DNA from 3 places in the Serratia sp. AS12 genome. Region 2 is predicted to be linked to each of the others. Evidence: riboswitches for the same ligand, from Rfam matches in the RefSeq annotation. Region 2 holds a riboswitch; each other region holds the start of a gene.

Region 1 (10,282 bases), 1.7 Mb from region 2:
GCTACTGCGTGATCAGCATGCATAACGGCCAGCAAAAAATCGCTGATTTGCAACAGCAGGATTTGCTGTACACGGTGGCCGAAATGGACGGCGACGGCTGGCGCGGCCGGACTATCGGCGTGATCAGGCAGGCGCTGCACCTGCAGGTTGACGGGTTGGCAGCGGTGCTCGACGCCATGGCGCAACCAGAAATTGCCATAGTTTCATTGACCGTCAGCGAGAAAGGCTACTGCTATCAACCTGCCAACGGCCAGTTGATGCTCGATCACCCGGATATTCAGCACGACATCGCCAACCCGCTGCGGCCGCAGTCCGCGCCGGGGCTGATCCTGGCTGCGCTGCGCTTGCGCCGGGAGCGCGGCCTGCCGGCGTTTAGCGTGATGTCCTGCGACAACATGCCGGCCAACGGCCAGGTAACCCGCAACGTCGTCACCCAACTGGCGCAGCGGCAGGATGCCGGGCTGGCCGGCTGGGTGCGGCAAAACGTCCGCTTTCCTTCCACCATGGTAGACCGCATTGTCCCGGCGGTGACGCCGGAAACCCAACGCCAGTTGCAGGCGTTGCTGGGCGATGCGGTCGGCGTGGCCTGCGAACCCTTCCGCCAATGGGTGATCGAAGACGACTTCCCGCAGGGGCGGCCAGAGTGGGAGCTAGCGGGCGCCGAACTGGCCAGCGACGTGCTGCCGTACGAGGAAATGAAGTTGCGGATGCTGAACGGCAGCCACTCGTTCCTTGCCTATCTCGGCTATCTGGCCGGTTATCCGCACGTCAGCGACTGCATGCAGGATGAGGACTTTGTCCGCGCCGCTCGCCATTTAATGTTGGCGGAACAGGCGCCGACACTGCAGGTAAGCGGTGTCGATTTGGCGCATTACGCCGACTCATTGTTGCAGCGCTACCGTAACAGCGCGTTGAAACACCGCACCGGGCAGATCGCCATGGACGGCACGCAAAAATTGCCGCAGCGCCTGCTGGATCCCATTCGCCACCATCTGGCGCACGGCAGCCGTTTTGACGCCCTGGCATTGGCCGTGGCCGGTTGGATGCGCTACGTCGGCGGCCTGGATGAGCAGGGCCGGACGATAGATATCAGCGATCCGTTGCGTGAATCTATTGCCGATTTGGTGGCGGGCAGCGAGGAAGGCCCACAGCGCGTGCTTGCGTTGCTCCAGTTGGAAAGGGTATTTGGCCATGACCTGCCGGACAGCCCACGCTTCGTCAGCGCAGTAACCCAGGCCTATTTGGCGCTGTTGGATAAGGGAGCAAAAGCCGCCGTCGCCGGATTAGCGGTTAGTTGATAGATCGATTGAAATTCATCAGGCTGCGGCGGGATTTATCCGCCCGCAGCCCCAAGATAATCTGCTAGTATGGTGGCATTCACAGCAAGTCGGGTCACTGATTGTCGCCATGTCTGAATCCTACAGCCTCACCAACACCCTTCCGGTCAACCAGCAAATTTACCGTTTCCTGCGTAAAGACATTGTCGACTGCACCATTCCGCCCGGCACGCTGCTTTCCGAGAAAGAGATTTCCACCCGCTTTAGCGTTTCGCGCCAGCCGGTGCGCGAAGCTTTCATCAAGCTGGCGGAGGCCGGGTTGGTGCAGATACTGCCGCAGCGCGGCACTTTCGTGATGAAGATTTCCGCCAAGCGGGTGGCCGACGGGCGCTTTATCCGCCAGGCGGTGGAGTGCGCGATCGTCCGCCGCGTGGCGCAGCGGATCACGCCGGAACAGCTGATGACGCTGGAGCACAATTTGCATCGCCAGGAACTGGCGGCGCAAAACCAACAGACGCGCGAGTTTTTGGCGCTGGACGATGAGTTCCACCAGTTGCTGACCCAGTTCGCCGACTGCCCCCTGGCCTGGGAAACCATCGAAACCATCAAGGCCACCATGGACCGGGTGCGTTTTCTCAGCCTGAGCGAGGTGTCGCCGCCGGAAAGCCTGATCCAGCAGCATTATCGGATCTTTGCCGCACTGAAGGCGCAGGATGCGGACGCCGCCGAACGCGCCATCCATGAGCACCTGCAGGAGATGATCTACTCTATTACGCCGATCGCCCTGCAAAACACCGAGTGGTTCGATATCGAGTAATCAGTCAGTTACCGCGCCGGGGGCGATCGCCCTCGCGTATTTGCCCCTGCAAATGGAATTTCCTCTCAATCGCATCTATTGTTTCTCCTTGCCAAAGGAAATTCAGTAGTCTCGTTCTTTCAGCTTTAATCACCGCTTTCTGCTATGCCGGTGACCCAATATCCCCTATGGCTTTCAAGTTGCAGCTAGGCACCCAGCTTGCTCGTCCCCAGGCGCTTACTTTAGTAAGTAACTGGGGTGGGCTAGTGCAGGTAACAACGCTGCAGCTTGAAAGACGACGGGGATGGCATTGCCGGTGTACCAGGGAGCTAAATCGGGAGTTAATCATGACTGATATCGCGCAGTTGTTAGGAAAGGAAGCGGAAGACCTGTTGCAACACCGCTGTACCACCATCCCTGCTGAGAATCTGTACCTGCCGGGCGCCGACTTTGTTGACCGGATAATGATCGATAACAACCGTCCCAATACCGTCCTTCGTTCCATGCAAACCCTGCTCAACCACGGCCGCCTGGCCGGTACCGGTTACCTGTCGATTCTGCCGGTCGATCAGGGCATTGAACACTCGGCCGGCGCTTCTTTCGCCGCCAATCCCTTGTATTTTGATCCGAAAAACATCGTCGAACTGGCAATCGAGGCCGGCTGTAACTGCGTCGCCTCCACCTACGGGGTGCTGGCGTCGGTATCACGTCGCTACGCCCACAAAATTCCGTTCCTGGTCAAACTGAACCATAACGAGACCCTGAGCTATCCGACCCAATACGACCAGACGCTGTACGCCAGCGTCGAGCAGGCTTTCAATATGGGGGCGGTTGCGGTCGGCGCAACGATTTACTTCGGCTCCGAGCAATCTCGCCGCCAGATCGAAGAGATCTCTGCCGCCTTCGAACGCGCGCACGAGCTGGGCATGGTCACCGTACTCTGGGCCTATCTGCGTAACCCGGCGTTCACCAAAGACGGCGTGGATTATCATTCCAGCGCCGATCTCACCGGCCAGGCCAACCATATTGCCGCCACCATCGGCGCCGATATCGTTAAGCAAAAAATGGCGGAAAACAACGGCGGTTACCGCGCAGTAAAATTCGGCTACACCGATGACCGCGTCTACAACAAGCTGACCACCGACCACCCGATAGATCTGGTGCGTTACCAATTGGCCAACTGCTATATGGGCCGCGCGGGCTTGATCAACTCCGGCGGCGCCGCCGGTGAAAACGACCTGCAGGAATCGGTGCGCACCGCAGTCATCAACAAGCGTGCGGGCGGCATGGGCCTGATCCTGGGGCGCAAGGCGTTCAAGAAATCGATGAAAGAAGGCGTGGCGCTGATCAACGCCGTGCAGGACACCTATCTGGACAAAAACGTCACCATCGCCTGATTCGCGGCTCTTCATACTGCAAGCCCAATGCATTGGGCTTGCTATTATTCTGCCTCTGCGATCCCGATCCGGAATTGACCACATAGAAAGACGCTGTACTTAGTGATTTCCCCTGAGTCGTGATATTTTCACCTTCCTTTCCTTCTGATGTGGTTACCGGAGATTCCGATGAGTAACGCTACTGCCCTGCTGGCCTTTGCCCGCGAAACGCTGGAAATTGAGCTGACCGAAGCGCAGCGCCTGCTGGCGCGCCTGGACGACAATTTCGTCTGCGCCTGCGAACTGCTGTTGAACTGCCGGGGCAAGGCGGTGATTTCCGGCATCGGCAAATCCGGCCACATCGGCAAAAAGATTGCCGCCTCGCTGGCCAGCACCGGCACGCCGTCGTTCTTCGTCCATCCTGCGGAGGCGCTGCACGGCGATCTCGGCATGATCGGCGCCGACGACGTGGTGGTGTTTATCTCCTATTCCGGCCGCGCCAAGGAGCTGGATTTGATCCTGCCGCTGCTGGCGGAAAATAACATCCCGGTGATCGCCATTACCGGCGGCAAAGAGTCGCCGCTGGCGCTGGCCGCCGCCTGTGTGCTGGACATCAGCGTCGAACGTGAGGCCTGCCCGATGGGGCTGGCCCCCACTTCCAGCGCGGTCAATACGCTGATGATGGGCGACGCGCTGGCAATGGCATTGATGCGCCAACGCGGGTTCAACGCCGAAGACTTTGCCCGCTCCCATCCGGGCGGCAGCCTGGGCGCGCGCCTGTTGAACCGGGTACACCACCTGATGCGCACCGGCGATCGCCTGCCGCAGGTCAGTGAAAACGCCAACGTGATGGAAGCGATGCTCGAACTGAGCCGCACCGGGCTGGGGTTGGTACCGGTGTGCGATGCGCAGCAAAAAGTGGTGGGGGTGTTTACCGACGGCGACCTGCGCCGCTGGCTGGTGAAAGGCCATAGCCTGCAGGATGCGTTGGGCCCGGCGATTACCCGCCCCGGCTACCGCTTGCCGGAACAGTGGCGCGCCGGAGAAGCGCTGGAGGCCTTGCACGAACAGCACATCAGCGCCGCGCCGGTGGTCAATCTGGATGGCGTGCTGGTGGGCGCCATCAACCTGCACGATCTGCATCAGGCCGGCATTGGCTGAGTGCGTTGCCTCAGGGCGCAGGCAACTGCGCCCCAGGTCGTTTTATTTCCAGTCGGGATTGCTCTCGAACTGTTTTTTCAGCAGCGCCTTCATGTCTTCGTCCGGCTTGCCCAGCCATTGGTATTTGGCGTATTTCTTCGGATGATCGATCGCTTCCGGTTTGTTGGCGACCTCTACCCGCACGCCCCAGGCCTGGGATTTGTCTTCTTTAAACGCCACAATCAAGAAGTTGTTGGCACAATCGTGCGGCTTGCACAGATTGCCTACCAGATAGTTCTGCCCCTTCCAGCTCAGGCTTTGCGCCGGAGTGGAAGTGCCTATTCCCTTACGCGCCCAGCCCGGCAGGCGAGCCTGCCCCTTCACCATGTTCTGCCAGCTGGTTTGATAGCCCGGCTGCTGGATCACGTCCGAGGTGGTGACAATCTGCTGGGCAACACTGCCCGCACTGAGGCTGAGTAACGCGCCGAAGATGGCGCAGCGAAGTGCGTTTTGTCCTGTCATGGCCTTCTCCCTTGGTTAAATCCGATCGTACCCGGCGAGCGCCGGGCATGGATCCAGTCTGACCACAACAACGGCAAAAAGTTGAATCACCACCACGCGTGAAAATGATGCACCGGCCCGATGCCGTGCCCCACTTCCAACGTATCCGCCTGCTGCAATGCCTTTTGCAGATAGTCCTTGGCGGCGGCGACCGTGCCGGCCCAGTCTTCATGACGCGGGCGCAGCGCAGCCAACGCAGCGGAGAGCGTGCAGCCGGTGCCGTGCGTATGACGAGTCGCTACGCGCGGTGCAGTGAAGCGCAGTTCCTGCTCCGCGCTGAACAACCAGTCCGGGCTTTCGTTTTCGCTGAGGTGGCCGCCCTTCATCAGCACGGCCTGGCAGCCCATGGCCAGCAACGCCCGGCCCTGTTCGCGCATCTGGTGCTCATTTTCCGCCGGGGCGCACGCCAACAGAGCCGCTGCCTCCGGCAGGTTCGGCGTGATGATCGACACCTGCGGCAGCAGTTCGCGACGGATAGACTCTACCGCCTCCGGCGCCAGCAAGGGATCGCCGCTTTTCGCCAGCATCACCGTATCCAGCACCACGAACGGCGGCCGGTAGTGGCGCAGACGTTCGGCCACTGCCTGCACGATATCGGCGTTGGCCAGCATGCCGATTTTGGCGCTGTCGATGCGCACGTCGCTGAATACCGAATCCAGCTGGGCGGCGACAAACGCCGGATCGATGTTATATACCGACTGCACGCCACGGGTATTTTGCGCCACCAGCGCGGTGATCACGGAAGTGCCGTAAGCCCCCAAGGCAGAAAAGGCTTTCAGATCGGCCTGGATGCCGGCGCCGCCGCTCGGATCGGTGCCGGCGATGGTCAAAGCGTTAATCCGTTTCATTGCAGCTCCTCCGCACGCAGTTGATACAGGGCGTCGAGAAACGCCGGGGTAAAGCTGCCCGGCCCCGCAGCTCGGTGCGTGGCCCGCTCGCCGCAAAGCGACATCACACGGCAAGCGGTCGCGACGTTGTCCAACCGATCGCCCGGCAGGCTGCAAAATGCCGCCACCACCGCCGACAGGGCGCAACCGGTGCCCACCACCCGCGTCATCAGCGCATCGCCACCGGCGACCGCCCAGTCGCGCCGGCCATCGGTGATGTAATCCACCACGCCGGTTACCGCCACCACCGCGCCGCTGAGCTGCGCCAGTTCGCGTGCCGCCGGCAAAGCCGCCAGCGAGTCGTCGGTGCTGTCTACGCCACGCCCGGCGGCCTGCCGGCCGCTCAGCGCCATAATTTCAGACGCGTTGCCACGGATTGCCGCCGGCTTCTCGCCCAGCAAACGACGGGCAAAGGCGGTGCGATACGCCAACCCACCTACCGCCACCGGATCCAGCGTCCAGGGCGTTCCCGCCAAATTGGCGGCCTCTACCGCCGCCAGCATGGATTCGGCGCGCGAGGCATTGAGAGTGCCGATGTTGATTAACAGGGCACTCGCCATCTGGCTGAACTGCGCCGCTTCGGTCGGTTCCACCACCATCGCCGGGGAAGCGCCAAGCGCCAGCAATACGTTAGCCGTGAGCTCCTGCACCACTTCGTTGGTCAGGCAGTGGATCAGCGGGGGCCGTTGTTTAAATTGGGTCAGACAGGCCGCGGCGCGGGCGCCGGGTAAAGCATCAGGTCGAGCGAACATATTCCTCCCAACCGGCGTTCAAGAAGGCGGGTACCGGCTGGGGCACCGAGACTTCCCTACGCTGGCATAATCCAGATCAGGTAATACGGGTAAAATCTCAGCCCCTTGGGGCACCCCGAGTCAAGGAGGCCATTATTGGGGTTGCTGCCGGTGAGGTCAATCGCGCTATAGTGTCAAAAAATAAAAAGGAGCTGCCATGCAAACAAGACCCTACCGAGAAGCCGATCGCCCGTTCCTGCGCACCCTTTATCTGGCTGCGCGCAAGGCGGCGTTCACGTGGCGCGATACCGAAGATTACCGGCTGGAGGATTTCGACCGCTCGACGCTGGGCGAGGATATCTGGGTGGCGGAAGATCAGGGAAAACTACTGGGGTTCGTCTCGATTTATCGCCAGGATAACTTTATTCACAACCTGTATGTCGATCCTCACTTGCCGCCACGCGGCGTCGGCACGGCCCTGCTGCAAGCGGCGGAGCGAACCTTTACCGCTACCGGTTCGCTGAAATGCCTGGTGAAAAACGAGAAGGCGCTGGCGTTTTACCATAAGCATGGCTGGCAAAAGATAACCATCGGCAACGACGACGGCGGAGAAGAATACTACCTGCTGCACTCGCCTAAAAAATAGCCTCACCCGCTGTGAGCCGAACTGGAAAAGGCCTGACATCGTCAGGCCTCAGACTGCTGACAAAGCCCGTTATTAGGGAGAGCGTGCCGAAGGGGTCGTAACGGCCTTGGCCGTCGGAGCGCCCCTCGGTGCGCTAGGCCCGGGTATCTCGGACTCAAAGACAACTTTGTCATCAACCTCAGGCCTCTGGCACGGCTCAGACTACAGCCCCCGCAAAACGATATCCTGCATCGCAGGGATGTTAGCTGCCCTGTACCGAGGGCCTTTCAGCACTGCCCAGCGCCAACGCAACAATGCGAATGGATTTCATTTGCGTTAAAGACTATCCTCCGGTTTACCTCTTACAGGCTATTCAAGGAATGGACATGCAACATCAAACGGATACCCGTTTCCCGGACGCTGCGGCGGCAGACTACGATCGCCGTATTCTGACGCTGGTGCCCGGCTATCAGTTCGCCCAGTCGCTGCTGACCGCCACTCTGGCACAGGCGTTACCGCCGCAAGCCCGGCTGCTGCTGGCCGGTTGCGGCACCGGCAACGAACTGATTGCGTTGGCGGGTATCGGTCCGCAATGGCTTTTCAGCGCCGTGGAACCTTCCGCCGGCATGCTGGCAGCTGCACGCACCAAGGCGGAAATGGCAGGCTGCGAACCGCGAGTCACCTTCCACCAGCAACTGCTGGACCAGGTGCCGCAAGCGCTGCACGACGCCGCCGTTTGTTCGCTGGTGCTGCACTTTATTGCCGATGACGGCGCCAAGCTGGCCTTCCTGCAACAGTTGGCCGCACGTTTGTCGCCAGGCGCGCCGCTGCTGCTGTTCGACTATCAGCCGGATGGCCTGCCGGTCAGCCACTATCAGCATTGGCTGCAAAGCGCCGGGCATTCCCTCGACGGCGCACGTGAGGTGATTGAACGCACCCGCAGCAACTGGCATCCGCTAGCGGCGCAGCGCGCCCGATTGCTGCTGACGGAAAGCGGTTTTACCTCACCGCAATTGCTGTGCGACGCGCTGGGTTTCCGGCTGTCATTGCTCTACCGCCGCGCCTGAGGCCGGCATACTACGCAGCGTCAGCCACCAGAACAGCAAGGAGACCAGGCTGACGCCCGCCCCCAACCAACACACGCCGGGCCAACCCGCCACGGCGTAGGCATGGGTGCCGGCAAAGGCACCCAGCCCGCTGCCCACGGCGTAAAACAGCATATAGCAGCCCACCAACCGGCTGTGGGCCTGCGGGTGTGCGCTAAAAATCATGCTCTGGTTCAGCACATGAATCGCCTGCCCGGCCAGATCGAGCAGCACAATACCGGCCACCAGCCACACCAGACCGTACCCCAGCATGCCGAGCGGCAGCCAGGCCAGCACCAGCAACAGCAGGCAGACACCGCTCGCCACTTGCCCTAACCCACGATCCGCCAAATGCCCGGCGCGCACCGCCGCCAGCGCACCCACAGCCCCGACCAAACCAAAGGCGCCAATCACCGAATGTGAAAAATTGAACGGCGCCTGGCTGAGCGGCAGCACCAGCACGCTCCAAAAGATGCTGAACGCGCCAAACATCAGCAGCGCCAGCATGCCGCGAATTTGCAGTGTGCGATCGCGCAGTAATAAAACCAGCATGGAGTACAGCAAGGCCGGATAACTGAGCGTCGACGGCGGCGTGCGCGGCGTTGGCAACAGGCGCGACAACACCGGCAGCAGGATCAACGTCACCGCAGCCGAGAAAAAATAGACCGCCCGCCAGCCGCCGATATCCGCCAGTGCGCCGGACAGCGTGCGCGCCAGCAACAGGCCCAGCACCACCCCGCCTTGCGCCGCACCCACCACCCGCCCGCGTTCATGCGGTGCCGCCAGCGTGGCGGCAAAGGCGACCAATCCCTGAGTCATGGCGGTGCCAAGCAAACCCACCAACAGCATGCCCGCCAGCAATAGCGCACTGCTGTTCGCCCATCCCACCACGCACAGCGCGGCCATCAATAACAGTTGCTGTATCGCCAGCAGCCGGTGGCGATTAATCAGATCCCCCAGCGGCACCACCAGCAACAGAGCCAGCGCACAGCCAAGCTGGGTGACGGTGATCACTATCCCCACCGACGCCAGGCTGATGTTGAAATCATGAGCGATCGCATCCAGCAGCGGCTGGGCGTAATACACGTTAGCCACGCTGAAAGCGCTGGCCCCGGCCAGCAGCAGCACCAGCGAAACGGGCAGCCGGCTGAGCGCACGGCTTTGCGGCGTACAGATCGGATCCAGCGTTTTGTCACTCATCGTTCACCCTTAATGTGGTTTCATTATTAAACCCAATGAACTTTACGCGCAGAGGTTTTATAATGCAACCAGATATCATGAATGGAACTGAGCCATGAAACGTAAAAGCCTGGAAGATGCACAGTGTCCGGTAGCACGTACGCTGGATGTGATCGGCGATTGGTGGTCGCTGCTGATCGTGCGCGACGCCTTTGACGGCGTACGCCGCTTCAGCGAGTTTCAAAAGGGGTTGGGGATGGCGAAGAACATTCTCTCCACCCGCCTGCGCACGCTGGTGGCGCACGGGGTGCTGGAGATCGTGCCTGCCTCGGACGGCAGCGCCTATCAGGAGTATGCGCTCACAGAGAAAGGTCGTGCCCTGTTCCCGGTGATCGTCGGCCTGCGCCAGTGGGGGGAAGATCATCTGTTTGCATCGGGCGAAGCGCACTCGCATCTGGTGGAAAGCGGCAGCGGCCAACCTATCCCGCGCATGACGCCGACCGGCCACGGCGGGCAGACTCTTACGCCGCTGAATACTAGAGTGGTGAAGGTCGGTGATGTATAGTCCGCGTTTTACGGGGAAACCATGCTGACTCAATCATCCATTCGCCTTAACAAATACATT
Region 2 (10,282 bases):
TTTTATGGAAGAGATGGAAATCACCCTGGTCGATATTCAAGAGATGATTTACAAAATACAGATAAGGAACTTCACCGAGGTTAAAGACATCATCAAAGACAATTCAGGTAAAGCCGAGCTATTTGCCATGTTCTCGCTGGTGCTGATTTTCTTGATGATGTTTCTTATCTTGAAGAACGCGTTTTCACTGAAGGAGATAGTTAAGAATAAGAACATATTTATTTCTTCCATCTACCATGAGATCGCTGGCTCAACGCAGGCTATCGTGATTGCGGCAGACATCATGGAGCACGAGCTGGTTCAGGATGAGTTGAAGAAAGAAGCCAGGCTCATCTCGCACCATGGCAATAAAATTGCAGAGCAAACGCGCGAGGTGATGGATTACTCACGGCTTGAAATGGGGGAGGTAAAGGTAAATGATTCCCTGTTTTCACTCAATGAAGTGGTTGACGATGCCGTCGCCGCGGTGAGCGGGGAAGGTCGCAATCAATTTATTATCCGACATTCGTCTTATGCAGGGAAAATCCATGCCGATAAGTACAAACTATATCGAATACTCGTCAACCTGTTGGGCAATGCCGATAAATATACGCATGGCGGCTTGGTTATCGTGAATGTGAAGGTCTGTAATAGCCGCCTTTATCTTCTGGTGAAGGATAACGGCATCGGCTTTGACGTGAAAAATATTGACAGATTATATAAGGCATTCAATCAGGGATTGGAAAGGGAGACGCGTCAGGGGCTGGGCTTGGGGCTAACCATTATAAAGAACTATGTGACCAGGATGAAAGGCACCATCAGAGTGAAATCAGCCGTGGGCAAAGGGTCGTCATTCCTCATTTGCCTGCCAATAAAATCAGTTGAAGAATAAATGGGAAAGCAACAGCGAAGAGATAATGAGCGGCTTGGCCGGCTTCTCAACCAAATGCACGTCGTAGTTTAATATCATATCGCCTATGTTTTTCTCATAGTGGTTTAACTGGCCGGTCAGGATGATGATCTGCGCAGGAGGGAGCATCAGGTCTTTTATCTTTTCTACGACCTTTTCGGACGTCTCGCCGAAGTCTAACAGCCAATCAAGGATAAAGGCCTCGTAGGTGTGCTGCTCCAGGCCATCGATGATCGCCGTCGCCGTTGGGAAGGTATCTGTTTCAATCCCGTAGCGGGTGGTGATTTTCTTCAGCAACTCCAGTATGTCTTGATCGTTGTCGAGTATGGCTATCCTTGGTGTGGGCAAAAAGTCTATTTTTCTGACCTTATACAGCTCTGCACCCACGCTTTTATCTCTGTCGGTGTTAATAATAAAAAGATCGTTTTTTCTGAACGCATAGGTTTCCGTATCCTCAATGTGATCTACCGGCTTGTCGTCAACCTCAATATTGCATCGTTTATGTATGTTGTTCATGATAAAGACGCAGTTATGGGCTCTGCGCCCTCCAAACGATTCGTTGAAGTATTGAAATATCTTCTTTATCTCGTCGAGAGTGATGCCTCTTTTACCGTCCAGTTTCTGCTTGGCGCTGTTGTACTGGAGGTTCAGTATGCTCGCCATCGTTGATGCGTGCTTTCTGTCTCCAACCCCTTTCTGGGCCAGCAGCGTACTGATTGCATCTGCGTAATTTAGCGTTTTCTTCATGATCACCTCGATTTTCCTGACGTTGACCACGAGCATTTTGTGTCCCGAGGCTATCTGTTGGCTCGATTATAGATGATGTCAGGATGACTGCGGCTATATCCGTTTGATTTTATTAATTAAACTCAAAAAGAACTCAATTTTTCATTAAAAGACACTCAAAAAGCATTCACATTTTACCGTTGATATGATTAATTAGCACTCATACGTGTGATTTGCGTTCCTGGGGGGGCTGCCAGTCTCACAAAATAAGCTGCCTGCACTCGCCTCCAAGACGAGTGCAGGCAGTAAAAAGATACACGGCCAACACCAGTGCCATTACAGCATCAGGGACTCACTGCATCACTGCGACGTTGCTGATATTGCCGAACGCTTGCTATCACCACGTCCGGTGCGACCACACCTTCCCGCCCTAAAATCACCGCCCGCGATGTGCCCTGAGCGACGATCCGATCGCCAACGCTGAAAGTATGGGTGGCATAGAAATAGCGTTCGTCCCAGTGGGTAATGCTCATGCTGACCTGATAGCGCTGGAACGGCTGTAGCGCCTTTTTGTAATCCATGGTGTGCTGGCTGATGATCGGTGACCAGTGTCGTTTAAGCATTAACGCCATCAGGCCGGTGCGGATAAACAAATCGACCCGGTTTAGGTCGCATACCGTCATGTAACGGCCGTTGTTCATATGCAAATTGAGATCGATATCATTCAGCCAAACTCGGGTCGTCAGTTGGTTGGTCAAGGCATCCATCGACATGCGTGGCTTCCAGCACGATGAGAGTAAAACCCAGATCAGTCGCAGGTACAGATTCATAGTGGTTATCTCGCAGAGTTATCAGACCGCTTCAGCGATCGGACTTTAACTGTGGTCCAACCAGTTTGGTTTGTCAAAAGGCCGGCGAGATGAATGCGGGAGGAGTCAAACATTAGGAGGTCCCGGAGTCGCGCGGGAAGGTGTCCGGCGCGATCCGGGGGTTGGTAAGCAGAGCCGTTGAGAAAATAGCGGCTCCGGCTGGTGCCGGATTCGGAAGCCAGCATCGCCACTATAGTCGCGCTGATTTCCCATACCAGTAGCCTCTGCAGGCTTTGCGCTGTGCTTCCATGGCTTTTCCAAAGGTGCTGCAAAGATTGCAAATTACTGCGCGCTACGCCCCAGATATCCGTCCCAGTCTTTCCACACAGGCTGCAAACCGGCGTCGCTGATAGCTTGCGACACCTGCTGCGGTGTGCGGCCGTCGTGTGGTTCGAACTGTTCCAGTTCAGGCGGCACATCGTCGGCATAGCCGCCGGGTTGGGTTTTGGAGCCGGCGCTGACGCTGTTGATCGCTACCGGGATCATATGATCGCGGAAGAACGGTGACTCGCGTGTCGACAGAGAAAGCTCTACGTCAGGAGCGAAAAGGCGAAAGGCGCAGATTAACTGTACGAGCTGCGGTTCGCTCATGATTGATGCCGGTTCGATGCCGCCGGCGCAGGGACGCAGCCGTGGGAATGAAATTGAGTAGCGGCTCTGCCAGTAAGTTTGCTGGAGATAGAACAGGTGTTCGGCCAGCATATAGCAATCGGTGCGCCAGCTATTGGAAAGCCCGATTAGCGCGCCAAGGCCGATCTTGTCGATCCCCGCTCGGCCGAGACGATCCGGCGTGGCCAGCCGCCAGTGAAAGTCCTGTTTCTGGCCGCGCAGGTGATGTTGCTGGTAAGTGGAAGGGTGATAGGTTTCCTGGTACACCAGTACCCCGTCCAGCCCCAGCGTTTTCAGCTCGGCATATTCCTCCTGCGCCAACGGCTGCACTTCCATCATCAGCGAACTGAAGTGGGTGCGGATCGCCGGAATATGCTCGCGGAAATACTTCATGCCGACCTTGGTCTGGTGCTCGCCGGTGACCAGCAACAGGTGCTCGAAACCCAACGCCTTAATCGCCAGGCACTCGCGCTCGATCTCGGTAGCATTGAGCGTTTTGCGTTTGATGTGGTTACTCATCGAGAAACCGCAATAGGTGCAATCGTTGGCGCACAGGTTGGACAGGTACAGTGGCACGTAGAAGCCGACCACGTTGCCAAAGCGTTGGCGCGTCAGCTGTTGTGCACGTTGTGCCAGCGGCTCCAGGTAGGGCGCAGCTGCGGGCGAGATCAACGCCATAAAGTCTTCACGCGTCAATTTTTCCGCATTGAGCGCCCGTTCGACATCCAGCGCAGTTTTACCGTTGATGCGCAGTGAGATATCGTCCCAATCGAGCTGTTGCCAGCGGCTACTGAAATCCTCTGCCATCATAACGCCTCCCCAGGTTGGCTAAGGAAGGCGGTCAGTGGGCTGGAGGCTACTGCATTGCGGCTGCGGCCACCCAACCCGGCCTGACGAGCCAGTTCACCGGCTTCCAGTGCCAAACGAAACGCACGCGCCATTTGTACCGGGTCGCGCGCCACGGCGATTGCGGTATTCACCAGCACCGCATCGGCACCCAGTTCCATCGCCTCCAGTGCATGGCTTGGCGCACCGATGCCGGCATCGACCACCACCGGCACTTTGGCCTGTTCTATAATGATTTCCAGGAAGTCGCGGGTCCGCAGCCCGCGATTGGATCCTATCGGTGCGCCGAGCGGCATCACCGCTGCGCAGCCCACCTCTTCCAGCCGTTTACACAACACCGGATCGGCGCCGCAGTAGGGCAACACCACAAAGCCCTCTTTAACCAGCGTTTCAGCCGCTTTCAAGGTTTCAATCGGGTCCGGCAGCAGATATTTCACGTCGGGATGAATTTCCAGTTTTACCCAATGGGTGCCAAGCGCCTCACGCGCCAGTCGGGCGGCAAACACGGCTTCAGCCGCGGTTTTGGCGCCAGAGGTATTGGGTAACAGGCGCACGCCCAACTGTTGAAGTGGCGCAAGAATGGCATCATTGCCGCCGCGCAGGTCAACGCGTCTCATCGCCATGGTCACTAACTGTGAGCCGGAGGCTTGCAGCGCGTCCAGCATCAGCCCAGGGGTGGCGAATTTTCCGGTGCCGGTAAACAGGCGTGAAGTAAAGGTGGTATCGGCGATTTGCAGCATGTCAGCCTCCGGCAATCGCTTGAAACAGCAGGATGTCATCACCGTCCTGCACCTGGTGGTTAGCCCAGTCGGCGCGCGGGATGATAGTTTGGTTAATAGCCAGTGCAGTGCCTGGCTGGTGGCGTTCCAACTGCTCAAGCAGGGCGGTGACGCTCAGTGGTTGCGCCAGTTCCAGCGGTTGGTCATTCAGCCGGATTTTCATGCCGCGCCTCCGCATACCGGGCAGGTGCTGGCCTGGCTGAGCTGCAACGTACTCCAGCTTTGCTGTTTGCCGTCGAATAGCCGCAACTTGCCGCTGAGTGACGAGGGCATGCCCGCCAGCATTTTTATCGCCTCGAGTGCCTGCAAGGTGCCAATGACGCCAACTACCGGGCCGAGCACGCCTGCGGTGCGGCAGTTGCGTTGCGGCTCGGTTTGCTCAGGGTACAGACAGGCATAGCAACCGTGGGCATAGGGCGGTTCAATCACCAGCAACTGGCCGCTGAAGCCCACCGCGCTGCCGCTTATCAGCGGTTTGCCGGCGGCGATACAGGCGGCGTTCACCTCATGGCGGGTGGTCATGTTATCGCTGCAATCCAGGATAAGATCGGCGCGCTCCACGGCGTCTTGCAAGGTTTTTCCTTGCAGACGTTGTTCCAGCGCGATGGATTCCACCTGCGGGTTCAGCGCTTGCAATTGACGCTGCGCCAGAGCGGCTTTGCTTTTGGAAACGTCGGTACTGCGGTAGAGGATCTGACGCTGCAGATTGGTGATGTGCAGCGTATCGTCATCGGCCAACAGCAGCGTGCCGACGCCGGCAGCGGCCAGATAGAGTGCTGCGGGGGAGCCTAATCCCCCCAGCCCGACCAGCAAAACCGATGCCTGTTTAAGCTTTTCCTGGCCTTGCGGACCTACGTCCTCCAGCAGCAGCTGGCGGCTGTAGCGCAGAAATTCTTGATCGTTAAGCATCGAATCACTCCTTGCCTTCGATCAATTGCAAAAGCTGCACGGTGGCCACACGCCAGTCCGGGGCTTTGGTGATAGCGCTGACTACGGCTACGCTACCGACGCCGCAATCCAGCACTGCCGCCACGCGATCAATCCCGATCCCGCCGATCGCCACCGTTGGATAGTCATCCAGTTCGGCGACATGGCGTTTCAGCTCAGCCAGGCCTTGAGGTGCGGAAGGCATCTCTTTGGTTTGGGTTGGGAAGATATGTCCCAGCGCGATATAAGAGGGTTTGACTGCGATTGCCCGGGCTAATTCGGCATCGTCATGGGTGGAAACGCCAAGCCGTAATCCTGCCCGATGGATCGCCGCCAGATCGGTGGTATCCAAATCTTCCTGACCGAGGTGTACGCCATAGGCGCCGTGCTTAATCGCCAGTTGCCAGTAGTCGTTGATAAACAGCCGGGCGTGATATTGCTTGCCGAGGGCTATGGCGGCGGCGATATCATCCTCGACTTGCTCATCCGGCAAATCCTTGATGCGCAGTTGGATCGTGGTCACGCCTGCCTCCAGCAGGCGGGCAATCCATTCAACGCTGTCGACGACCGGGTATAACCCCAGCCTGTGCGGCGTGGCGGGGAAAGGCGTGATGATATCATTCATTGCTCATCTCCCCCTGAAGGTTACCGGCGCTGTGGTACAGCTCGCTACCCCGTGAACGGAACTCGGCCGACATCTTTTCCATACCGGTCAGCTGCACCTCTATCGGCTTGGCCGCTTCCTGCGCGGCGGCGTAGTCGCGGACCTCTTGCGAGATCTTCATCGAGCAGAACTTCGGCCCGCACATTGAGCAGAAATGGGCGATTTTGCCGGACTCCTGCGGCAGGGTTTCGTCGTGATAGGCACGGGCGGTGGCGGGATCGAGCGCCAGATTGAACTGATCTTCCCAGCGGAATTCGAAGCGAGCTTTGGACATGGCGTTATCACGGATTTGCGCACCTGGGTGGCCTTTGGCCAGGTCAGCAGCATGGGCGGCGATCTTATAGGTGATCAATCCCTGCTTCACGTCTTCTTTGTTTGGCAGGCCGAGGTGTTCCTTCGGTGTGACGTAACACAGCATAGCGCAGCCGAACCAGCCGATCATCGCGGCCCCTATGCCGGAGGTGAAGTGGTCATAACCGGGTGCGATATCGGTGGTCAACGGGCCTAAGGTATAGAACGGCGCTTCGTGACAGTGTTCCAGCTCTTCGGTCATGTTGCGGCGGATCATCTGCATCGGCACGTGGCCTGGGCCTTCGATCATCACTTGCACGTCATATTCCCAAGCGATTTTTGTCAGTTCTCCCAGCGTGTGCAGCTCAGCGAACTGTGCTTCGTCGTTGGCGTCCTGAATCGAGCCGGGCCGCAGGCCGTCACCCAGCGACAGCGATACGTCGTAGGTGGCGCAGATTTCACAAATTTCGCGGAAGTGTTGATACAGGAAGTTTTCCTGATGATGCGACAGGCACCACTTGGCCATGATCGAACCGCCACGAGAGACGATGCCGGTCAGGCGTTTGGCGGTCATCGGCACATAACGCAGCAGCACACCGGCGTGGATGGTGAAGTAGTCGACGCCTTGCTCCGCCTGCTCCAGCAGCGTATCGCGGAACATTTCCCAGGTCAGACTCTCGGCCACGCCGTTCACTTTTTCCAGCGCCTGATAGATAGGTACCGTGCCGATCGGCACCGGGCTGTTACGCAGGATCCATTCACGGGTTTCGTGGATATAACGGCCGGTGGACAAATCCATCACGGTGTCCGCACCCCAGCGGGTGGACCACACCAGCTTCTCCACTTCTTCTTCGATTGACGAAGTCACTGCCGAATTACCGATATTGGCGTTGACCTTCACCAGGAAGTTACGGCCGATGATCATCGGTTCGGATTCCGGGTGGTTGATGTTAGCGGGAATGATGGCGCGGCCGGCGGCCACTTCCTGGCGAACGAATTCCGGCGTGATGTTTTGCGGCAGATTGGCGCCCCAGCTTTGACCTGGATGCTGGTGGCGCAGTACTTCGCCGCGGATACGCTCACGGCCCATGTTTTCGCGGATGGCGATGAATTCCATTTCCGGGGTGACGATGCCGGCGCGAGCGTAGTGCAACTGGGTGACGCATTTGCCCGGTTGCGCCTTGCGCGGCAGCGGCAGATGTTCGAAGCGCAGATGATCCAACCCTTCGTCCGCCAGGCGCTGCTGAGTGAATCCGGAACTGACGCCTGTGAGGGCTTCGGTATCGCCACGTTCTTCGATCCAGCCGGCGCGCAGTTTCGCCAGGCCGCGATGCACATCGAGCTCGGATTGCGGATCGCCGTACGGGCCGGCGGTGTCATATACCGGGATAGCTTCGTTCTGCTCGTATTGCGGGTTGTCTTTGTCACCGCCAATCAGCGTCGGGCTGAGCTGGATTTCACGCATCGGGACCAGCACATCGCTGCGTGAGCCTTGCAGATAGATGCGGTGTGAATTGGGAAAGGATACGCCTTGCAGAGTGTCGATAAACTGCTGGGCTTCTTCGCGCTGTTCTTTACGGGCGCGCGGTTTTTTAACGTTAGACATAGCAAATTCCTACCAGTGTAATGAGTGGGGAAAATTGCTTGTCTGGAGCTCGGAGGGAGTAATGATACTGGCCGGCAAGGCGGAGTATCCCCGTTCGGGAAGCCCTGCCAGTGGCGATAGATTACTCTTGTTCCCTTCGCGGGTATTAACCCGATCAGGTTCCGCGGATCCCGAATTAACGGTCTCAGCCTGGCCAATTTGATGAGCAAATCAGCGCTAGGCACTCCGACAAGATGCCCTCCAGTATAGGAGGGATAATAAAAAAAACTACAAAATTCTAACGCGTCTGATCCAGCGCTTTATCCGGCAGCGGTTGCTGCGAGGCTTCGGTCGCCAGTTGGATCAGCTTATCTTCCAGGGCAAAACGTGCCGCAAGTGTTTCACCGATATCCGACAGCGCCTGGTGGAATTCGATGCACACGTCCTGATCGATATCCACTTCGGTATAGCGATCGTGGAAAGCCATGATCTGCTCGGTATTGACCCAAAGTTTGGGATAGATGTTCACCGATAGCGCCATTTTCGGACTCGGTGCGGCTTCCACTTGTTTGATAATTCTGTCATAGATATGAAAATGCCCGGCAGAGAGATAATCCACCAAATTATGGCAAAAGTTCTCCAGCGCTTTTTCATTCAGCGGCGTATGCTTTTCTTTGTTCGGTTTGATGCCCACGAGGGTGCAATAGGCGACGAGCAACTGCTTGCGCGCCTGAAGCCATTGATCAACTAATTCATTACTACCACCAACGCGCTGAGTCAGGCTTTCCAAACGGTTGAGCATGTTTGACTCCGTAAGTAATAAAAAGTAACAGTAAGTTATTAAAATGTAACAAGGCCGATTTGTAGAGTGCCAGTGAAGCTGAGGTTGTGCAACAACGATATGGAACTTGCATTAACGGGTAATGAAAATGGCTGGTGGATCGTCAGCCATGAAAGCAAGCTTTGGTTACCGCACGGTGAATTGCCGTTCGGTTCGGCGGCGTCGTTTTCCCTGCTGGGGCGAATGGCGCGCACCATTGGTGAATGGGAAGGGCTGCCGGTGTGGCTGGTGCGCCAGACGATGCCGCAGGATATGGGCTCGGTGCGCCAACTGCTCGAGCTCGATCGCGGGTTGTTTCAGCTTGCCGGGCGCGGCGTGCAACTGGCCGACTTTTACCGCTCTCATCGCTTCTGCGGTTATTGCGGCCATGAGATGCACCTCAGCCGTACCGAGAGCGCCTGTCTGTGCGGTCACTGTCGGGAGCGTTACTACCCGCAGATTGCACCTTGCGTGATCGTCGCTATTCGGCGCGACGATGAGATCCTGCTGGCGCAGCATGTGCGTCATCGCGGCGGCATTCATACTGTGCTGGCCGGTTTTGTCGAGGTCGGCGAAACGCTGGAGCAGGCGGCCGCGCGCGAGGTGATGGAAGAAAGTAACATTGAAATCAAAAACCTGCGTTATGTGACTTCTCAACCTTGGCCGTTCCCGCATTCGCTGATGATGGCCTTTATGGCCGATTACCACCGCGGTGAGATTCGTCACGATCCGAAAGAGCTGCTGAACGCCGGCTGGTACCGTTATGACCAGTTGCCGCTGTTGCCGCCACCCGGCACCGTGGCGCGCCGCCTGATAGAGGACACCGTAGCCTTATGCCGTGAGCAATAAATCGCTACAATAACGGCAGATGAATAAGGGAGCCCTATGATGAATGAGTTGAAGAACGATCGTTACCTGCGCGCGCTGCAACGTATGCCGGTGGATGTGACCCCTGTATGGATGATGCGTCAGGCCGGTCGTTATTTGCCGGAGTACAAGGCCACCCGCGCTCAAGCCGGCGATTTCATGTCGCTGTGCAAGAACGCGGAGTTGGCCTGTGAGGTTACGCTGCAACCGCTGCGCCGCTATGCGCTGGATGCCGCTATCCTGTTCTCCGATATCCTCACCATTCCCGATGCTATGGGGCTGGGCCTGTATTTCGAAGCCGGTGAAGGCCCACGCTTCTCTTCGCCAATCACCAGCCGTGCCGACGTGGACAAACTGCCGGTGTTCGATCCGGAGGTGGAACTGGGCTATGTGATGAACGCGGTACGCAC
Region 3 (10,282 bases), 2.3 Mb from region 2:
ATTTCAGGAAAGTGTCTTTTCCGGCGAAGGCCAGTTCGGCGCCCTGATAGAAATAATTGTCGTAGCCGGCGGCTTTCAGCACGTCGCCCAGGCAGACGTTTTCCGGGTAGAAGGTGGAAACGGCGCTGGAGGCGTTGCCGTCGAACGGGGCGAACAGCGGAATGCCGCACTGTGAAGCCACCATGCCGGCAATGGTATAGCCGGTGCCCGGCAACTGTTGGGTATTGCTGAAGTCGATGCCGTTTTCACGGTGCCGATTCAGCTCGTCGGCGAGATCGGGAAAGATTTCCGGGTCGAAATAGGTGCGCTCAAGGCTTTCGGCATAGATGTACACCAGGTTCGGCGCTTTGCCCTGCAGGCTCTTTTTCGGCGCTTTGTAGTAGGTGTAAAAATCGGCGGTGTCGCCGGTAATCTGGCTTCTGAGCAGCAGCGAAATATCCTGAAAAGCCGGGGTGGTGCCGACGGAGAACAGCGCCAGCAGCACGGCGAGCACGCTGTAAACCACGCTGCTGCTTTTCGCTTTGTGCCGCACCAGGCTCCAGGCCAGCACGGCGAAAATCAGCGCCAGCACCGCCAGCAGGCCGATAAACGGCAGCACGTACTTGCTGACGCCGGCCCCTTTCATGCTGCTGGTGAGGGTGTAGATCACCGCATCGGTGATGCCGTCGCCGGTAAAATAGTTACTGGCGATCAGAATAACATTGAGGATCAGATAGCTGCCCAGCAGGATCAGCAAAATGGAAAGCCACCAGCGGTTGGCGGCGGCCTTGTTCCGGTAGATCAAAATTGAGGCTAAAAAAAGTGCAAACGAGACTAATGCTGAAACCATCCACCGTACCCTGTCTGATTAAAAAGAAAATCTTAACTGCCCTGGCAAAGGCTGCTGAACCTGTCGCAGCGCGAAAGAGGAAGGGTATAGCGCATTGAACGCGCCAGGGTCAATGCGCGTTTGCACAGCGGGGTGGCCGCCAGGCGTGAATGAACAATTTTGTGACAATATTGTGACCATAGTCACTACTGAGAGGCGTGGGCGCTGAAATATTGCTCGCCGGGCATTTGGCTCTACCATTAATGAATGGCGCTGATTGCAGACCGGCGAGGCGCATTAACCTGTTCAGGAGAAAACATGCAGAGCATTTCCACCACCGTACTGGATGATTTGGCGCCGCAGGGCGTACTGCGCGCGGCGATCAATTTAGGCAATCCGGTGTTGGCACAATGGGGGCCGGATGGGGAACCGCAAGGCGTGTCGGTCACGCTGGCCGGCGCGCTGGCGCATGAGCTGGGCGTGGCGCTGGAGCTGGTGACCTATGATGCGGCGGGCAAGGTTTTCGTCGCGCTGGAAACCGCCGCCTGGGATGTCGCCTTTATGGCCATCGAACAGGTGCGGGCGGAGCAAATTGCCTTCAGTGCCCCTTACGTCATTATTGAGGGCACCTATCTGGTGGCGCAGGAGGCGCCTTATCGACAAGTGGCCGAGCTCGACAGGCCTGGCATGCGCATTGCGGTGGGTCAGGGCGCGGCCTATGACCTGTATCTGTCGCGTACTTTAAAGCAGGCGGAACTGGTGCGGGCAGAGACTTCGCCTGCAGCGATCACCTTATTCTTCGAGCAAGCGTTGGACGCCGCTGCGGGCGTGCGTCAACCGCTGCTTGCCGCCGCTGCGGCGAACCCGGGCTACCGGGTGCTGGACGGGCATTTTACCGCGATTCACCAGGCGATGGCGGTGCCGCGCGGTAAAGAGCAGGGGGCAGCCTATGTGCGCTGTTTTGTGGAAAGATGCAAAGCCAGCGGGTTGGTGCAGCAGGCGCTGAAGCGCAGCGGTCAGGGCGATGTGACGGTGGCCCCTACGGCGTGAGGCGGTCGGCAACGGCTTTTGTGGTTCGAGGGTAGGGGCGCTGCATACAGCGCCCTTGCGGATACCCCTTAATGCAGTTCCACGGCGTATTGTTCCACCGGGGTGATTTTCTTGATCAGCTTGTTGTCGAACAGGAATTGTTCGTAAGCCTGGTAGCGCGCGGTGTCCAGCCTGGCCGGATCGGTGGCGAACAGCGGCAAGCTCGCCTGCCACGCCTGCTTGTTCAGTTCGGTGTTCAGCTCCGGATGGGTTTTGGCGAAGGCCAGCCAGGTTTCCTGTGGGTGAGCCTGCAGGTAATCGTTGCCTTTTTTCAGCGCGGCGAGGAATTTCCTGATCTTCGGCTCGGCTACCGCGTCGCGGTTGGCGACGATGATCAGTTCGTCATAGGCCGGCACGCCGTAGTCTTCGACGTTGAACACCACCGGATTTTTCCCCTGCAGTTTCAACTCCAGCGCTTCAATGTTGCGATAGCCGCCGATCACCGCATCGACCTGGCCCGCCAGCAGGGCGCTGGTCAGTTGGAAATTGACGTTAATCAGCTTCATGTCGTTCGGGTCGATATGCGAATGTTTGACCATGGTTGCCAGCGTGGCCTGTTCGATGCCGCTGACGGAATAGCCGATTTTTTTGCCTTTGAGATCCGCCGGCGAGGTGATGCTTTTATCCAGCGTCATCAGGGTATTGAGCGGTGAGTTAATCAGGGTGCCCACGCGCACTAACGGCAGGCCCTGATCGGCGAAGAAGTGCAATTGAGGCTGATAGGTGATGGCGAGGTCGGCCTGTTTTGCTGCCACCAGACGCGGCGGCAGCGCCGGATCGGAAGGGGGCACAATCTTGACCTCAAGGCCTTCGGCCTTGAAGGCGCCAATTTGCTCGGCCACCATGATGGGTGCGTGATCGGGATTGATATACCAGTCGAGCACCAGCGTCAGTTTTTCGGCGGCGGCAGCATTGCCGGCCAGAGCGGCGCTGAGCATCAGCCCGCAGAAGGTTTGCTTGATCATTTCTTACCCCAGTCGTTAAAAAGTTATCAGTCGTTTTCCGGCGCCCAGTCGATCAGGCGCAGCAGCAGCGCATTCACCGTCATCCACAGCAAGACGGTCATCAGCACCAGAATAAACAGCGCGGCAAAGCAGACGTCGGTCTGCATGCGCGCGTTGGCGTTCAGCATCACGTAGCCCAATCCCTCCGCCGAGCCGACCCATTCGCCGATAATGGCGCCGATGGGCGCGACGGCGGCGGCCATGCGCAACCCGGAACCAAAGGCCGGCAGCGCCGCCATCAGCCGCACATGGCGCAGTTGCGCCCAGGGGGAAGCGCCCATGGTGCGGGCCAGATCGAGATAATCGTTATTGACCCGGCGCAGCCCGTCAAAGAACGCGGAGGTGACCGGGAAGAAGATCACCAGTACCGCCATCGCCACTTTGGCGCTCATGCCAAAGCCGAACCACAGCACCAGCAGCGGCGCCAGCGCAAATACCGGTATCGCCTGGCTGGTCAGCACCAGCGGCATCAGCCAGCGTTGCAGCCGGGGCGAATAGATCATGCACAGCGCCAGCGCGGCGCCGAGCAATACCCCAATCCCCAGCCCGCAGGCAATTTCCGAGGCGGTGATCAGCGTGTGATAAGCAAGATAGGCGCGCCCGCTCCACAGCGCCTGCGCCACCGCAGAGGGGGAAGGCAGCAAAAAGGCGGGAATATCGCCCAACGTGATGAGCCACCACAGCAGCAGTAAACCGGCGAACACCGTCAGGCTGCGGCGCACCTGCGACAGGCGGTTTTCAATGAGCGGTTTCATTCGGCGGCCCTCATCAGTTGCTGCAACAGCTCGCCCTGGCTTTTCAGCAGATGGGGATCGTCCGGTGCGCGCGGCGGCAGGCCGCTGATGATATGTGTATCGTCAATGCCGTCGGGGTAGCGGGAGAGCACCAACAGGCGATGGCTCAGGCGGCAGGCCTCCATCGGATCATGGGTAATCAGCAGCACGGTATGCTGCGCCAACAGCTCGGCCGCCAGGGTTTGGATCATGGCGCGGGTAATGGCGTCCAGCGCCGAGAAGGGCTCGTCCATCAGCACAATCGGCTGGCGTTCATACAGCGTGCGCGCGATGGCGGCGCGCTGGCGCATGCCGCCGGACAACGCCGAGGGCAGAGCTTTGGCGTAACCGCTCAGCCCCACGCGCTCGAGCAGATGCCCAGCCCATTCCCGGTCGGCTTTTTCACCGCGCAGCCGCGCACCGAGGCTGATGTTTTCGGCGACGGTCAGCCACGGATAGAGCAGGTCCTTTTGCCCCATATAGGCGATGCGGCCGGCTATCGGCAGGCCATCGCTGCCGGTCACCTCACCGGCGGTGGGCAGCATCAGCCCGGCGATAATCTTCAGCAGGCTGGTTTTGCCCGCGCCGCTGGCGCCGAGCAGGGCGACAACGCTGCCGCCGGCAATATCGAAACTCAGCCGATCGAAAATCACCTGCCGGCCAAAGCACAGGCTGAGATCCCGCACCTGAATGCCGGGCGGCGCGATGCGGTCACTCATGAGGCGTTCAACCCCATCTGCCAGAAGGCGGACTCCAGCCGGGTGGCGGTGGTGAAAATCCCCGCAAGCTCGGTAAAGCGGCTTTCTGCGCCACGCTGGTGGCCCACGCGCTCCAGCAGATCGAGGGCTGCCTGCACGCCGGCCAGATAGTTTTTATCGCCATAGTTGCGGATCCACGAGGCGTAAGGATTGCCCTCCATCACCGTCGCCGGGTCGTCAAGCAGGCGCAGACCAATCTCGGCATAGCCTGCGACGCAGGGCATCAGCGCCGCCAGCAGATCCAGCGCATCGCCGGAGTGGCCGATATCGAGCACATAGCGGGTGTAGTTCAGGGTTTCCGCCGCCTCGGGTTCGGCGGCAATCTCGGGTTCGCCCAGCCCCCAACCGGCGCAGTAAGCCAGATGCAAAGGCAGCTCGGCGACGATGGCATTGAGCGAAGCGGTGGCCGCGCGCATCTCCGGCAGCGTGCGCAGCTTGCTCACCAGCAGGGCGTAGGCGCGGGCGAAGTGGATCAGGAACAGATAATCCTGGGTCAGATAGCGGCGGAACGCGGATTCAGGCAGCGTGCCGGCGGCCAGTTGCTGAATAAAAGGATGAGCAACGTAGTCCTGCCAGTCCGCGCCTGCCTGTTGGCGCAGCCGTCCGTAAAGACCGTTATCGAAAAGGGGAGTAAACATGGGACCTCCAAAAGTGAGTGGAGATCCGGGCGCGCTGAGGTATGAACAGGCAATGACCGAGAGAGTGATTGCCGACCCGTCCCTTCGCTGGCATGACCCAGATCAGGTTCAAAGGGTTCGGCTTGCGCCATCTCAGCCCGTAACAGGACACCCCTCGGAGGAGCCTGTTATACGATATTTGCTTTTTGATTACAATGCTCGGACGAGGGGGAACGGCGGGGGCGGCAATCGGTTCGTTTAGTGCGGTTCGCGACGATTTCTCTGGCACCGGCGGCGGCATTTTTGCACTGTAATCCGGTAATGTTGACTCTGAGGAACACTCCCATGAAGAAGATCGGCTTTCTCTCTTTTGGTCACTGGACGCCTTCGGCACAGTCCGGCACCCGTTCGGCGGCGGATGCGCTGCTGCAATCCATCGATCTTGCGGTCGCCGCAGAGGAACTCGGGGCGGATGGCGCCTATTTCCGCGTGCATCACTTTGCCCGCCAGCTCAGCTCCCCGTTCCCGCTGTTGGCCGCCGTCGGCGCCAAAACCCAACGCATTGAGATCGGCACCGGCGTGATTGATATGCGCTATGAAAACCCGCTTTATATGGTGGAAGACGCCGGAGCCGCCGATCTGATTTCAGGCGGGCGGCTGCAACTCGGCATCAGCCGCGGCTCGCCCGAGCAGGTTATCGAAGGCTGGCGCTATTTTGGCTATACGCCCGCAGAAGGCGAGACCGAGGCCGATATGGCCCGTCGCCACACCGAGGTACTGCTCGATGCGCTGCGCGGTGAGGGCTTTGCCGAGCCGAACCCGCAGCCGATGTTCCCTAATCCGCCGGGGCTGCTGCGCATCGAACCTTTCTCCGCCGGCTTGCGCGATCGCATCTGGTGGGGCGCCAGCTCCAACGCCACGGCAGTGTGGGCGGCAAAGTTGGGGATGAACCTGCAAAGCTCAACGCTGAAAAACGACGAAACCGGCGAACCCTTCCACATTCAGCAGGCCAACCAGATCCGCGCTTACCGCGCGGCATGGAAAGAAGCGGGCCACCCGCGCGAACCGCGCGTGTCGGTAAGCCGCAGCATCTTTGCGCTGATGAACCAGCAGGACCGCAGCTACTTCGGCGGCAGCGGCAAGGAAGGCGATCAGGTCGGGTATATCGACCAGCAAACCCGGGCGATTTTCGGCCGCAGCTACGCCGCCGAGCCGGAAGAGCTGATCAAACAGCTGGCGCAGGACGAAGCCATTGCCGAAGCGGACACCTTGCTGTTAACCGTGCCTAACCAGTTGGGCGTCGATTACAACGCGCACGTGATTGAGTCGATCCTCACCCATGTCGCCCCGGCGCTGGGCTGGCGTTGATGTCTTAAAAATAAAAGGAAGCTGGCCATGTCTCGTATTTTCATTACCGGCTCGGCGGACGGGCTGGGGCGCGCGGCGGCGGAAACCCTGCTGGGCGAAGGGCATCAGGTGATCGTTCACGTGCGTAAGCCAGGCCGGCTCCACGGCGTGCGCGATTTGCTGGACCGCGGTGCGCTGGCGGTTACCGGCGATTTGTCTGATTTGCAGCAGACCCGAGAGGTGGCCGAACAGGTGAACCGCCTCGGGCGTCCGGATGCGGTCATTCACAATGCCGGTGTCTTCACCGGGTCGCAGGTGCTGGCGGTCAACGTGATTGCGCCTTATCTGCTGACGGCGCTTATCGCTCGCCCGGCGCGTTTGGTGTATTTGAGCAGCAGCATGCATTTTGACGGTCGCGCCGCGTTGGAAAAGGTGGACTGGCGCGGGCAGGCCGCCGTCTCCTATTCGGACAGCAAGCTATTTGTGACGGCGCTCGCCGCCGCCGTGGCCCGGCGTTGGCCGGGCGTGGTCAGTAGCGCGGTCGATCCTGGCTGGGTGCCGACCAAGATGGGTGGCGAAAACGCCCCCGACGATCTGCGCCTGGGGCACCTGACGCAGGAATGGTTGGTCACCAGCACAGATGCGCAGGCCGGCGTTTCCGGCGGTTATTGGCATCACCAGCGCCGCCTGGAGCCGCATGCCGCCGCGCGCGATCCGGTTTTTCAGGATGCGCTGTTGGCGGAACTTGAACGCGTTACGGGCGTTGCGCTGGCGATATCCTGAGCGGAAAACCGGTGGCGGCCAGGGTGGCGTGGCATGTGCCTTATTGACTTATTTTGCTCAAATTGTATTTTAAGGCCATGCATACATTCCTGATTATCGTCCCCGAAGGGGGCATGCTGTTTGAGTCTGCGGGTATCGCCGACATCCTGATGCAGGCCAACCGCTTGAGGCCCAACGACGCTCCGCTCTATCGGATTGAGGTCGCCACCACGCAGTCTCATCGGGTAGTTCATGGGTCGTCCGGGTTGAATTTGCTGGCCGATCACCGTCTTTCCGATCTCGACCCTGAACAAAAACGTGACACTGTCATTGTCACCGGAAAGGGGGCGACCGAGGAAGAAGGCGCGTTTGTCGCAGGCTGGCTCCGTCGCGCCGCCCCCAACGCACGCCGTATCGCTTCCGTTTGCGGCGGGGCCTTGCTGCTTGCCGAGGCCGGTTTGCTCGAAGGGCGCCGGGCGACGACGCACTGGCGCTTGCTGGATACCCTGCAATCTCGTTTCCCGAAGGTGAAGGTCGAAAACGGGCCGATCTACGTTCAGGACGGGCCCGTCTGGACCTCCGGCGGCGTCAGCTCCGGTTTCGATCTCACCCTGGCGCTGGTTGAAGACGATTACGGTTTTATTCAGGCGCGTGAAGTGGCGCAAGATCTGGTGATGTTTCTTCGCCGCCCCGGCGGGCAATTGCAGTTCAGCCGCTATCCGCTGAATCAGGCCAAAACGCCTGGCCCGATCCGCGATCTCCAGTCCTGGATCCTGGAAAACCTGGACGGCGATCTTTCCGTTGAGAAACTGGCCGAGAGGGTCGCCATGAGCCCGCGAAACTTTACGCGCGTCTTCACCCGCGAGACCGGCATCTCCCCCGCTAAATTCGTCGAAGAAGGGCGTTTGCATACCGCCAGGCAGCGTCTGGAGCAGAGTGCGGAAGGCATCGAGCATATTGCCGTGACCACCGGTTTTGGCAATGGCCTCAACCTGCGGCGCGTGTTCGAAAGAAACCTGCAGCTTACGCCGACCGAGTACCGCGATCGTTTTCACTCCCGTAGTTTGGCGTAAATTGATCTATAAACGTCATTTACGCCACATCTCTCTCCCGGCTAGATTGGCAGGCAGAGACAATAACGAAGGAGTAGATCATGGTCAAAGTAGGCATTAACGGTTTCGGCAGAATCGGGCGCAATGTTTTACGTGCGGCGTTAGGGCGCAGTGACTTTCAGGTTGTCGCGATCAACGATTTGACCGACAGCAAAACCCTGGCGCATCTGCTGAAATACGATTCGCTTTCGGGCACCTTGGCCGCCAGCGTCGAGGCCGGTGAAAACCAGCTGCTGCTGGATGGCAGGCCGATTCATGTTTTCTCTGAAAGAGATCCAGGCGCTATTCCGTGGAAAAGCGTCGGCGTTGACATCGTGATTGAAGCGACGGGCTTTTTTACCGACAAAAGCCAGGCCGAGGTGCACATCACGAAAGGCGGCGCCAAGCGCGTTATCATCTCGGCGCCGGCCAAGAACGACGACATCACCATCGTGATGGGCGTTAACCATCAGGATTACGATCCGGCCAGACATCGGGTGGTCAGTAACGGCAGTTGCACCACCAACGGGCTGGCGCCTGCCGCGCAGGTGCTGCATCACACCTTCGGCATTGAATACGGCCTGATGAACACCACCCACGCCTACACCAATAGCCAGGCGCTGCACGATCAGCCTGAAAAAGATTTACGTGGCGCGCGCGCCGCCGCTCAGTCGATTGTGCCTTACTCCAGCGGCGCGGCCAAAGCGCTCGGCAAGGTGATCCCGGAGCTGGATGGCCGCCTGACCGGCTACTCGTTGCGGGTGCCGGTCCCTGTGGTCTCTATCGTTGATTTAACGGTCACGTTGAAACGCGAAGCGACGAGCGAGGAGATCAACGCTGCCTTCCGCCAGGCGGCGGAGTCGGGGCCGCTCAAGGGGATCCTTGGCTACAGCGACGAACCTTTGGTGTCGAGCGATTATAAAGGCGATCCGCGTTCGTCCATTATCGACGGGCTGTCTACCTTGGTCATCGGCGGCAAGCTGGTCAAGATCCTGGCCTGGTATGACAACGAATGGGGTTTCTCTAACCGCCTGGTCGATCTCGCGTTGCTGATGGAAAAACGCGGGTTGTAGTCGGTTACCCGAGCAGGGGCGCAGCATGCTGCGCCCGCTATAACGTGCTTGTTCACACGAAGATCATAACCGCGCGATACGCATTAGCTCGTCTTTGGCCCCAGGGGCCACCGCCAGCACCGGCGCACCACGTAACAGCTGTTCCCCTTGTGCGTTAAACGGATGCGTCCAGCCGCCGGCTTCGTTCACCAGGCAATAACCCGCCAGACAGTCCCAGGCGTGCATATAAGGTTCGTAATAGCCGACCAGCCGCCCGGCGGCGACCCATGCCAGCATCATGGCGCCGGAACCGTTGCGGAAGAAATTGCCGCCGACCGCCGTGATCTCGGCGGCGATTTCACCGACGCGTTCAGGTGCCACATAGCTGTTGGCACCAAACCCGGTGATGTGGTTTTGCAAGGTGCGCGCCGGATCCACATGCAGCGGTTTGCCATTGAGCGTGGCGCCCGCGCCTTGCGCCGCGACGAAACATTCCTGTTGGCAGGGCGCCATGATCACGCCGATCACCGGCTCGCCCTGGTAAATGACGGCAATGGACACGCACCAGTTCGGCATGCCGTTGACGAAGGGGCTGGTGCCGTCAATCGGATCGACCACCCAGTGATAGCCTGAATTCCCGGGTTGCAGGCCGAACTCTTCACCGAGAAAACCGTCGTCCGGAAACGCTTGGGCGATCTGTCCGCGGATCAGCAGCTCGACCTCACGATCGGCAATCGATACCACGTCCTGCGCATCGCGTTTGGTTTCGATCACCAGACTTTCGCGACGGTTGAAATAGTCCAGCGCCTTGGCGCCCGCCTCACGCGCCACCCGTTCAGCCAGCGCCAGGCGCCGGGAAATGTGTTCATTCATAACAGATCCTTAAAGTTGTGGGCCGTCACTGGGCAATCAGCGCCAGCCCTTGAGGTTTGAAATCAATGGCCACGCGCGTGGCCGGCGCCAGTTGGCGTTCCATCTGCA

Evidence for each region. A riboswitch is a leader RNA that binds a small molecule or an ion and turns the genes downstream of it on or off. The one in region 2 is predicted to bind thiamine pyrophosphate.
Region 1: linked by a shared signal. The riboswitch ahead of thiM (hydroxyethylthiazole kinase) and the one ahead of thiC (phosphomethylpyrimidine synthase ThiC) in region 2 are both predicted to bind thiamine pyrophosphate.
Region 3: linked by a shared signal. The riboswitch ahead of SERAS12_RS16000 (TenA family protein) and the one ahead of thiC (phosphomethylpyrimidine synthase ThiC) in region 2 are both predicted to bind thiamine pyrophosphate.

What each region holds. Positions count from the first base shown of each region.
Region 1 covers NC_015566.1:4,034,255-4,044,536, forward strand. The annotation lists gene SERAS12_RS18835 (mannitol dehydrogenase family protein) at 1-1,298, shown strand, start outside; gene SERAS12_RS18840 (GntR family transcriptional regulator) at 1,408-2,094, shown strand; gene fbaB (class I fructose-bisphosphate aldolase) at 2,421-3,470, shown strand; gene gutQ (arabinose-5-phosphate isomerase GutQ) at 3,639-4,610, shown strand; gene SERAS12_RS18855 (inhibitor of vertebrate lysozyme family protein) at 4,653-5,111, opposite strand; gene thiD (bifunctional hydroxymethylpyrimidine kinase/phosphomethylpyrimidine kinase) at 5,198-5,998, opposite strand; gene thiM (hydroxyethylthiazole kinase) at 5,995-6,789, opposite strand; TPP riboswitch at 6,826-6,917, opposite strand; gene SERAS12_RS18870 (GNAT family N-acetyltransferase) at 6,986-7,414, shown strand; gene SERAS12_RS18875 (class I SAM-dependent methyltransferase) at 7,780-8,460, shown strand; gene SERAS12_RS18880 (MFS transporter) at 8,437-9,678, opposite strand; gene SERAS12_RS18885 (helix-turn-helix domain-containing protein) at 9,773-10,222, shown strand; gene rluF (23S rRNA pseudouridine(2604) synthase RluF) at 10,244-10,282, shown strand, end outside.
Region 2 covers NC_015566.1:278,221-288,502, forward strand. The annotation lists gene SERAS12_RS01240 (HAMP domain-containing sensor histidine kinase) at 1-871, shown strand, start outside; gene SERAS12_RS01245 (helix-turn-helix domain-containing protein) at 857-1,672, opposite strand; gene SERAS12_RS01250 (thioesterase family protein) at 1,960-2,388, opposite strand; gene thiH (2-iminoacetate synthase ThiH) at 2,767-3,900, opposite strand; gene SERAS12_RS01260 (thiazole synthase) at 3,900-4,679, opposite strand; gene thiS (sulfur carrier protein ThiS) at 4,681-4,881, opposite strand; gene SERAS12_RS01270 (HesA/MoeB/ThiF family protein) at 4,878-5,627, opposite strand; gene thiE (thiamine phosphate synthase) at 5,632-6,270, opposite strand; gene thiC (phosphomethylpyrimidine synthase ThiC) at 6,263-8,206, opposite strand; TPP riboswitch at 8,321-8,444, opposite strand; gene SERAS12_RS01285 (Rsd/AlgQ family anti-sigma factor) at 8,484-8,987, opposite strand; gene nudC (NAD(+) diphosphatase) at 9,087-9,854, shown strand; gene hemE (uroporphyrinogen decarboxylase) at 9,894-10,282, shown strand, end outside.
Region 3 covers NC_015566.1:3,408,498-3,418,779, reverse strand. The annotation lists gene opgB (phosphatidylglycerol--membrane-oligosaccharide glycerophosphotransferase) at 1-829, opposite strand, end outside; gene SERAS12_RS16020 (ABC transporter substrate-binding protein) at 1,127-1,858, shown strand; gene SERAS12_RS16015 (ABC transporter substrate-binding protein) at 1,927-2,862, opposite strand; gene SERAS12_RS16010 (ABC transporter permease) at 2,889-3,656, opposite strand; gene SERAS12_RS16005 (ABC transporter ATP-binding protein) at 3,653-4,393, opposite strand; gene SERAS12_RS16000 (TenA family protein) at 4,390-5,070, opposite strand; TPP riboswitch at 5,133-5,235, opposite strand; gene SERAS12_RS15995 (LLM class flavin-dependent oxidoreductase) at 5,395-6,417, shown strand; gene SERAS12_RS15990 (SDR family NAD(P)-dependent oxidoreductase) at 6,445-7,179, shown strand; gene SERAS12_RS15985 (GlxA family transcriptional regulator) at 7,257-8,231, shown strand; gene gap (type I glyceraldehyde-3-phosphate dehydrogenase) at 8,312-9,322, shown strand; gene SERAS12_RS15975 (inositol monophosphatase family protein) at 9,386-10,174, opposite strand; gene SERAS12_RS15970 (ABC transporter ATP-binding protein) at 10,200-10,282, opposite strand, start outside.